DNA from 3 places in the Fretibacterium fastidiosum genome. Region 1 is predicted to be linked to each of the others. Evidence: riboswitches for the same ligand, from Rfam matches in the RefSeq annotation. Region 1 holds a riboswitch; each other region holds the start of a gene.
What was found. Region 1 has a riboswitch for cobalamin ahead of ACK28C_RS12060 (acetate--CoA ligase family protein). Riboswitches for the same ligand answer to the same signal wherever they lie in the genome.
Positions count from the first base shown of each region.

Region 1 (3,274 bases):
ACTCGCTCTGCGTCTCCTCAAACCGATGGTCCCGCGTCAGCGCAGACATGAGCTTCAACACCGCATCCACGTGCTCGATCGTCTGACGCGGGGGCACGTAGTCCTCGTCCCGACCCATCTGTACAAAGTAGTCCGCAACGATCCTGAAGTCGCTCTTGAACTGCCCCACCTGCTCCGCCGTCAGACGCGGAATCTCAAAGACGTTGACCCGGTAGTCGTTCACAAACGGCTTCAACCCCTCAGCCACCGAAACCCTCTCGAACAGCGTCCGCGGCGCCGTCCAGGGCGAATCACCAAAGTAGAGGACCAGCGTCACCACCGGGTACAGTCCCTGACCCGCGGACAGCTGACCCCGGTAGTCCGCCCCCTCGTACCCCAGCACCCGAAGCGCCATGTCCCAGTCCGCCTCGGTCTGGTTCTCGAACCCGATCAGGGAGATCACGGCCCCCTCGGAGACCCACAGCTTGGAGACGTCCCGCTCCTGCTCATGGAGCTTCCCGTCCGTCTTGTAGAACGTGCGGGCCCGCGTGTCCTTCAGGTCCTCCGGCTTCACCCGCCTCTTTCCATCGAAAAGCAACACGTTCACCACGTCCGCAAAGACGTCGTTGTATCCCTCCAGGTGCTTCTCGGTCATGTCACGCTCCGGCACCCGCATCCCCCTCCTTCAGCGAGTTTCTTCACCGACCGTCAGTTCCCCACTTCGGGGAGCCTTCCGGCTGCCGTTCGCTGCCGTTCGCTACCGCTCACAGGCCGTCAGTCAGGAATAATGAGACCCGAACAATCACACGTCGTCGTAGGGCGTGTTGACCAACAATCCGCATCCCTCCCCCATCCCTTCGGCTCCTGGCCTCATTATAGCAAACAAGCCCCTCGCTCAAAACCGATCAAAACAGGGAAACACCCGGCAGGCGCACAATAAAGAGAGCGGATGGTCCCGCGTCAGGGGCCATCCGCTGTAAGTGGTACTTTCGCCGGAGGGAGCGCTTTCGCCTCCCCTGAAAGGGGAGGTGGTTCGCGTTAGCGAACCGGAGGGGTCGGCCAGACGACCGGCCTCACGCAAGCCGATCTTTCGGGAGGATTGCGGCGGCCGGTCGGTCGGCTGTGCCGAAGCAAGGCAATGGATTGCCTTGTGGAGGCGTTGGCGGGGAATGTCAGACAGGCGCGTCTTATGAAAAACACTCGCTGCTCCTACACCCCCCTTCGGGGAGCCTTCCGGCTGCCGTTCGCTACCGCTCACGGGCCGTCAGTCTCGCCCCTGTGGGGCTCGCCAGCCCCCCTTTCAGGGGGGCCTGAAAAACCGGGGGTCTTTGCCTCTCCTTATAGGGGAGGGCTTCACGTCCTCTCAGATTTCGGACGCCTCGTTTGACAATCTCGTGTTTTGCCGTATAGTTATGGGGAGAGACAAATTGAACCTCGAAAGGCGTTCGGGAAGTCCGGTGAGAGACCGGCGCGGACCCGCCACTGTAAGCTCGGCAATGCCGACCATGCCCACTGGGACGTTTTTCATCCTGGGAAGGGGGTCGGAGTAAGGAGAGCGAGCCAGGAGACCGGCCTTTCGCAGGGAGCGCACGCCCCCCCGCGCGGATTCGGGCCGGTATGCGGAAAAAGCATGGCCTTTGGCGTCCCGCACCGGCGGCGAACGCCGTCCAAAGGCCACTTCCTCCGTCATGCAGGGCCGTCCTCGCCAGAGGGCGGCCCTTTGCGGCCCTCTGGGGCCGACGTCATCGAACGGGAGGAACCCTACACATGCAAGAAGCGAACAAAGCCCTGTTGTCCCACCCCCTGAGGAAGCTCTTCGCCCCGGAAAGCATCGCCATCGTCGGAGCCTCGTCGAGCCTGGAGCGCCTGACGGGCCGGACGCTCCGCTACCTCCAGTCCTTCGGCTACGGCGGAGCCATCTATCCCATCAACCCCAAGGCCGACGTCATATCGGGGCTCCCCGTACACCGGAACGTCACGGAGGTCGAGGGGCCCATCGACCTCGCCATCCTCAGCATCAAGGCAAAGCTGATCCCCGACGCCCTGCGCGCCTGTGCGGACAAAAAAATCCCCTTCGCCCTGATCTACTCGTCCGGGTTCTCCGAGACGGGCGACCGCGCGCTTCAGGAGGAGGTGTCCGCCATCGCCCGCGACGGAGGCATCCGGGTCCTGGGGCCGAACTGTCAGGGGCTGGCGAACTTCGCCGAGGGGATCCCCCTGACCTTCTCAGGGGCCCTTTACGAGGTGCCGCGGCCTCTGCCGGGGCACGTGGCGCTCGTGTCGCAGAGCGGGGCGTTCGGGTTCTCCTCCTTCGGGGTGGGGTTGGAGCACGGGGTGCGGTTTCGCTACGTGGCCACCACCGGCAACCAATCGGACCTCGACGCGGTGGAGTGCGCGGACTACGTGCTCGATGACCCCGAAGTCCGCCTCCTGATGCTCTATCTGGAGGGCCTCGAGGACGGCGCAGGGTTCCTCCGGCTGGTCCGCAAAGCGCGGGAGCGCGACATCGCCGTCGCCGTGTTGAAGGCCGGACGTTCGCCCTCGGCCCGTGAGGCGGCCAAGAGCCACACGGCAGCCCTGACCGGGGACGATCGCGTCTGGTCGGCCGTCTTCTCGCAGTACGGCGTCATCCCGATGGAGGACATCGACGACATCATCGGGATCGGTCAGGTGCTGGGCGCGGAAAAGCGCATGAGCGGCGGGCGTTCGGCGATCCTGACCACCTCCGGCGGAGCGGGCATCGTCATGGCCGACTGCCTGAACGACGTGGGCCTTTCCGTCCCCGTCTTCTCGCACGACACCCGGTCCCGCATCGAGGCGGCCATACCGCCCTTCGGGGCGTCCCGCAACCCCGTGGACATGACGGTGCAGATATCGGAACAGCCGGAGAACTTCCGCAGCGTCTTCGACGCGGTGCAGGAGGACCCGGAGCTGGACTCGATCGTCACCTCCCTCTCCATGATCGTAGGACACGCCGGCGACGTCATGACGGACACCATGATCGAGAGCTACGCCAAGAGCCCCAAGCCTCAGGCCGCCGTGTGGATGATCGACCACCAGCACGGCGGAAGCTTCATCGAACGGCTGAAGACGGCCGGCATCCCGATCTTCCAGAGCTTCCGCCAATGCGCGCGGGCCCTCAGGGAGTTGAACCGATGGGGGGCGTTCAAGCCGCCCGCAGCCCCTGAGGTCGGCGGGAATGCGCCGATCCTGCCGCAGTGGAAGGACGCCATGACGGAGTACGACGCCAAGGTCTTCCTCTCCCGCTACGACATCCCCGTGACGCGCGAGCGCC
Region 1 is NZ_OZ209244.1:2,695,341-2,698,614, forward strand. Features, by position in the region: gene ACK28C_RS12055 (Rpn family recombination-promoting nuclease/putative transposase) at 1-649, opposite strand, end outside; cobalamin riboswitch at 1,402-1,571, shown strand; gene ACK28C_RS12060 (acetate--CoA ligase family protein) at 1,747-3,274, shown strand, end outside.

Region 2 (3,274 bases), 1.4 Mb from region 1:
GGAGAGCGTCCCATGCCTCAGCACGGGGCGCACCTCGTCGTTCCAGCCCAGCGTCTCCGAGTCCAGCCACACGCCCTGTCCCATCAGGAAGGGGAAGTTCTTCACCCGCTTGCGCGACTGGATCTCCAACCGGTCCAGAAGCTGCTGGACCACGAGGTCTGCCATGGCGTCGAGCCGCCGGTAGAACTCATCGAGGTCCCCCTCGCTCAGGATCGCGAGCCGCGGCAGGTTGAGGCTGGTGAAGCTCAGGTTGCCCCGCCCCGTCACCGTCTCCCGGTCCCGGTCCGCCACGTTCCCGATGACGCGCGTGCGGCACCCCATGTAGGCGATCTCCGTGTCCGGGTTCCCCGGCCGGTAGTAGCTCAGGTTGAAGGGCGCGTCGATGAAGGCGAAGTTGGGGAACAGGCGTTTTGCGCTGACGCGGCAGGCCAGCTGAAACAGGTCGCCGTTCGGGTCCTCCGGGTTGAAGTTCACCCCCTCCTTCACCTTGAAGATGCTGACGGGAAAGATGGGCGTCTCGCCGTGCCCCAGGCCGGCCTCCGTCGCCAGGAGCAGGTTCCGCGTCACCATGCGGCCCTCCGGCGAGGTGTCCGTGCCGTAGTTCAGCGAGCTGAAGGGCACCTGCGCCCCCGCCCTGCTGTGCATGGTGTTCAGGTTGTGGACCAGCGCCTCCATGGCCTGATACGTCTCGCGCTCCACGTCCTGCCGCGCCTCTCGAAGCGCCGCCTCCTGGGCGCGCTCCACCGCCTCCTGCGGCACCCCAAGCTTCAGGAGCGCCTCCCGTTCCCGCGACTGACGCTCGTCGGTCGCCCCCATGCGGATGGGGCCGCCCTCCAGGCCGTCGAGGGCAGCGACCGCCCCGTCCTCTGCGGCTTCCCCGGCGAGAAGGCTCAGGGCGCGCAGGAGGTTCCGGCGGTAGGCCCTGGCGAAGGTGCGCGCCACGTAGGGTGCCATGTCGCAGTCGAAGGCGGGGATGCTCTGTCCGCCATGCTGGTCGTTCTGGTTCGCCTGAAGCGCGATGCAGGCCAACGCCGCGGCGCTTCGGATGCCGGAGGGCTCCCGCAGCGTGCCGTGCCCCGTGCCAAATCCTCCCTTGAAGAGCCGCTTCAGGCCGATCTGACAGCAGGTCGTCGTCAGGGTCAGGAAGTCCATGTCGTGGATGTGAACGTCCCCGCTGTGGTGCGCTTCGGCGTGCTCCGGCCTCAGGATGAAGATCTCGTTGAAGTGCTTCGCTCCCTCGGAGCCGTAGCGCAGCATCGTCCCCATGGCCGTGTCGCCGTCGATGTTGGCGTTCTCACGCTTCAGGTCGCTGTCCTGCGCGTCCCGGAACGTCAGCGCCTCGTAGACGTTCATCAGGTGGCTCTTCATCTCCCGCGCGCGGCTTCGGGACGCGCGATAGAGGATGTAGGCCTTGGCCGCTCTCGCGCGTCCGGACTCGATCAGCACCTCCTCCACGATGTCCTGAATCTCCTCCACCTGGGGCACGCCGCCCTGAAGCTTCTGCTCCATGTGGGCCACGACGCGCTCCGTCAGCGGCATGGCCTCCGTTCCAGGCTCCCCCACCGCCGCCAGGGCCCGTCCGATGGCCCCGGCTATCTTCTCAGCGTTGAAGGGCACCTCGCGCCCATCCCGCTTTCTGATCCTGGCGAACATCTTTCCCTGCCTCCTTAAAAAGAGCGCCCCCTCCGGGAGGTGGAGGGGGCAGGCGCTCGCGCCTGGACGCGAAAGGGCCGCGCGCCCCTCCCGTCGTCCGCAGGAGTTCGCGTTCATGGGCCCAGGCAGGTCTTCTGACTTGGGATCATCGGCGCCTCGTCCTTTCCGGATCGCTCCAGTGGACTTTCGAGGGGCCTCCCCGTTCACAGCGGCGGGACCGTTCAGGATTCGCACCTGCTTCCCTTTTGCCCGGCGCACACGCCGGAACCCGTGCCCATCTTCTTTTGAAAAATGCAGCCTCATTATACACCAGCCGAACGCCCTCCGAATTTGGAAGTGGATTCGCCGTCCACCGTCCCGGCTCGCGTGGCCGCCGCTGTGAGGCTCCAGTCGTCCCCAATGTGCACGCACCAGCCCCGTCGCTGATGGAACACCCCGTTGACGAAGGAAGGTGCGCTTTCCGTTGATCGAGTATACTTTACGAGGCGGCCGACGGCGCCTGGCCCGCAGGCTTGACCCTCCCCCGGCTGGAGGGCCTATGATGGGTCCTGTCGGAGGGTGAGGGGCGAAAACGCGAAGGGAGGAGGAATTTGATGAGCAACCTGCTGACGATCGGGGAGTTCTCCAGGGCGACGATGCTCTCGGTGAAGACGCTGCGCTTCTACGACGAAAGGGGCATCCTGAAGCCCGTCTGGGTGGACGAGACGACGGGGTATCGGCACTACTCCGCGGGGCAGTTCGTGGAGGCCCTGCGCATCCGACGACTGAGGGAGCTGGACGTGCCTCTGGAGGATATCCGCGCCTTCCTCGGCGCGCGGGACCCCGACGCGATCGCCGCCTTCCTGGCCCGACACCGTCAGGTGCTCCAGGAACGCCTGGAGAAGGGACATAGGGACCTGGAGCTCCTGGAAAAACTCACTTTGGAGAAGGAGGCGTTTTTCTTGTCCTACAAAGTTACGGTACGCGAGGTGGCGCCCGTGCGGGCGCTGACGCACCGCTGCATCGTCACGATGGAGAACCTGTCGGAGGAGAGTCATCGGGTCTTCACGGAGCTGTGGACCCACCTGGAGCGGCACGGCAGCGCCTACGGCGGGGAGTGCTTCGACATCTACTATGGGGAGGAGTTCGACCCGAACGACATCGACGTCGAGTACTGCCTGTCCTTCACGAACCCCGTCCCGGAAACGGACCGGCTGAAGGTCCGCACGGTGCCGGGCGGCCTGATGGCCTGCACCCTGCACAAGGGGCCCTACGATCAGTTGGAGGGCGCCTACACCGCGCTGCGGCACTGGATGGAGGAGAACGGCTACGAGCCCGTGGCCGGCTCCGACGGTGCGCGGAACGTCTACCTGAACAGCCCCCACGAGGTCCCGCCGGAGGAGCTGCGCACCGAGGTGCAGTGGCCGGTGCGAAAGGCCTAGCGCCCCGGATGCCTCGTCGGTCGGGCGGCGCGTCGCCGCGCGAGGCGCCGCCTCATGTCGTTGTCCAGGAGGGGCCTGAGCCTCTGATAGGGGGCCCTGGCAGGTCCCCCTACCTATTTGATGCTTCGCGTTCTCCCCGCACTGAGATCATGGGGCTCCATGCCATCGTCCTCCGTTTTTCGCGCCTGCGCCGGAGCGCC
Region 2 is NZ_OZ209244.1:1,205,859-1,209,132, forward strand. Features, by position in the region: gene ACK28C_RS05265 (anaerobic ribonucleoside triphosphate reductase) at 1-1,653, opposite strand, end outside; cobalamin riboswitch at 1,760-1,940, opposite strand; gene ACK28C_RS05270 (MerR family transcriptional regulator) at 2,247-3,074, shown strand; gene ACK28C_RS05275 (hypothetical protein) at 3,184-3,274, opposite strand, start outside.
Region 2: it holds a riboswitch for cobalamin, as region 1 does, so the genes downstream of both, ACK28C_RS05265 (anaerobic ribonucleoside triphosphate reductase) here and ACK28C_RS12060 (acetate--CoA ligase family protein) in region 1, are expected to answer to the same signal.

Region 3 (3,274 bases), 1.3 Mb from region 1:
TTTGACCCTTCCTAGCGGCGGTATCGTCAGTCCGTCGCGGACGAGGTAGTTGTCCTGGGGACAGGCAACGTACAGGAACGGCACGTCTGCGTCCGCCAGCTCTTCAGCCTGCTGCCACAGCCTGTCGCTCTCCTCCTGGCTTGTGGCGCGCAGCGCCCTGTCGATCAGGGCGTCGACCTCCGGGTTGGAGTACGAGGGCGGATTGCCGATCACGCCTTTGTTGATCTGCGAAGAATGGTAAAACAGATAGAAGTCCGAAGGGCTGGGGTAGCCGAACGCCCAGCACGTCGGCGTAGCGCGGGCGTGGCGCGCTTCAACCCAGGGTGCGGATTGAGGGATAATATGGATTCCAAGCGCTTTGGCGCTCTCCGCGACCGCCACGACCACGTTGTAACGAGGCATGTCGTTGCTGCGGCCCTTGATCGTGAACTCCGCCTTCAGGCCGTCCTTCTCCCGGATGCCGTCGCCGTCCGAATCCACCCAGCCGGCGTCCTCGAGGATCTTCTTTGCCTCCTCCAGGCGTCCGTCCTCGAACGTCCGCTTCGAGGCCCAGGGCAGCCAGCCTCCGCCGATGGTGAAGGAGGGCTTCCCCATTCCGCTCAACGCCTGATCGACCAGAAGCTGACGGCTGATGCCGACGTTCAGCGCGCGGCGGATGGCCGGGTCACAGGTCACGTTGTTACCCACCTTCTCATCTCCTGAGGCAACCCCTTCGGGGATGACGGGCAGGTTGATCGCCAGCGAGGTGAAGGTGTCGAGCGTCAGGAGCTTCATGCCCGGCACCTCCTGTTTTGTGGCCGCGAACTCCGCCGGAATGAAGACGAAGTCCAACTGTCCCGACTTCGCTGCAGCGAGCGTGGCGTCGTCGTCGACCTTGAGGATCGTCACCCGTTTGAAGGGGGACTTCCTGCCGTAATAGTGCGGATTGGGCTCCAAAATCATCTGCTGTCCGATCTGGAAGTCCACGATACGCCAGGCGCCTGAGCCCAGCGGCATGTCACCGTAGCCCTCCTTATAAGCGTGCTTCGGAACGATGCCGACGTAACTCAGGAGGTGCGGAAAGAACGACCATGGACGGGAGAGCGTGAACTCCACCGTTCGGTCGTCGAGCGCCCGAACGCTCTCCAACATCGAGAGGTCTGCGACCGATGCGGCGGCCTTCGTGCTCTCAAACGTGAAGACGATGTCCTCCGCTGTCAGGGGGTGGCCGTCGGCGAACTTCGCGTCCTCGCGAATTTCATACGTGTACCTCAGCCCGTCTTCGCTGACCTTCTCATCCGTTGCCAGGTCCTTTTCCAGCAGGTTGTCCTTGCCGGGTTTCAGCAGGTGGCAGTGAAAGATGTCGGGTCCCCAGACACCATACCCGCGGACGGGGTCGATCTTTCCCGCCATGGCGTTATCGCCGCCCGACAGGACGATCTCATCCTTCGCCAGGGCCGTGCCGCAGAGGAGCGCCATCGCGAGGGAAAGCGCCGCAAAAACCGTTTTCTTCATGTTTGCCTCCTAAAATTCCAAAAATAGTGCAAAACTCCTGCGGGCGGCAAGCCCGCACCTTTTGCGCGTCGCAGAGATAAAAACGCGCCGGCCCTCTGCGCTTCTGCAAGCGAGAAGGTCGGCGCGTCCGTTTTCACGCGCCAAGACGTCCGCCCTGGGCAGGGGGCCAACGTCCTCCAGAGAAAATGCGTAAGTCTCCTGACTTGCGATTCAGGGGGAGAGCCCCCAGCGCCCGATGCCTGCCTTCCCACGGCCTGATGCCGCAGTGACTGACGTTCGTCATGGCGTCCCGAAGAGACGCTTCAGCATGGGTTCACGCTTACAGTGCCGGCCGCGCGGGGACTCTCACCCCATTCCATCTACACCGTCCCCACCGTATCGCGCGTCGGACAGGGAGGACGATGACGCATTTCCATATACAAACAGCCTGTTTGTACAAGACGTCATTCTAATGGAACGCCCTCAAAAAAGCAACAAGGCCGCCGATCGTCTGCTGTCGCTCAACGGTCCTGTCACCCCGTTTTGGGGGATGGCGTCTGGCCTGAAGCAGTGGCGGGCGGCGTTGAGGTTCAATTTCCTGCCTTGATGATGGAGCGCTATAATAAAAGCACCTGGTTTTCGCTATAGCACGACAAGCATTTGAGAGGTGTTTGCCATGTTTGATCCATTTCGACTGAAGGATATACTGGTTGAGTACAAACGGAACTTCGTTTCAAAACAGTGGGAAAATGAGAAATACAAATGGGAAGCCGTGAAATGGTTTCAGGATAATTGGGATGTGAACGCAGTTGATTTTCCGGAGATGCTGAGTCGGTCTTTGGACAAAACCCTCAATTTACTGACTTCCGCAAATTACTTCCCGAAGGGCATGATCGTCGATTTCGCCAGGTCCGCTCATGAAGAGGTTCGTTCCATGTTCATTGCTCTGTTCGATGAGAGCAAGGATGTGTTTGAACGGATGGATGCTTTTAGTGCGCACTCGTCCATCCTCTTGAAGGAGTACGGGAGCGAGGACGCACAGCATTATCAGTATGAAAATTCCATCAGCACCTACTTGTGGCTCCGTTATCCGGACAAATACTACATCTACAAGTTCAGTGAAGCAAAAGCAGTTGCCAACGAACTTAACTCGAATTACCGTTTCAAAAAAGGCGCTTATGCCGATAATATCCGAAACTTCCTACGACTTTACGATGAGATCAGCCTGGCTTTAAAAGAAGATACCGAGCTGGTGAACCTCTTCGAATCGCAATTGACCGAGACGTGCTATTCCGATCCTGAGTTGAAAACTCTGACCATTGACGTTGGATTTTACATCAGCAGATATTATTCGCAAAAGGATGCCGCTGCTGCAAAGCCTGTTAAATGGTATGGTTCCGATTATGATTCCGGCCTTACTGTCGATGACTGGAGCAAACTCCTCGAGGACGAAACCGTCTTTACCACCAGTGCACTGGAAATCATGAAGCGCATAAAAGACTACGGCGGCATGGCATCCTGCACACAGCTTGCCATGAAATACGGTGAGACAAAAAATTTCTACAACGCCGGTTCATTCGGACTGGCAAAGCGCATTTGTGAAGCCACCGGCATTTCACCAAACACCAGAGACAATGGCTCCACACGGTGGTGGACGGTTCTTTACGTGGGCCGTAACGCTGATAAAAATGAAGAAGGCAGCTTCGTTTGGAAATTGAGGGATGAGCTTTCTGCGGCACTCGATAAGGCTGATTTGAGCAACGTTAAACTGTATGTTACTGCCGCATCGGGCGAAAAATAT
Region 3 is NZ_OZ209244.1:1,095,900-1,099,173, forward strand. Features, by position in the region: gene ACK28C_RS04835 (ABC transporter substrate-binding protein) at 1-1,494, opposite strand, end outside; cobalamin riboswitch at 1,665-1,913, opposite strand; gene ACK28C_RS04840 (AAA family ATPase) at 2,150-3,274, shown strand, end outside.
Region 3: it holds a riboswitch for cobalamin, as region 1 does, so the genes downstream of both, ACK28C_RS04835 (ABC transporter substrate-binding protein) here and ACK28C_RS12060 (acetate--CoA ligase family protein) in region 1, are expected to answer to the same signal.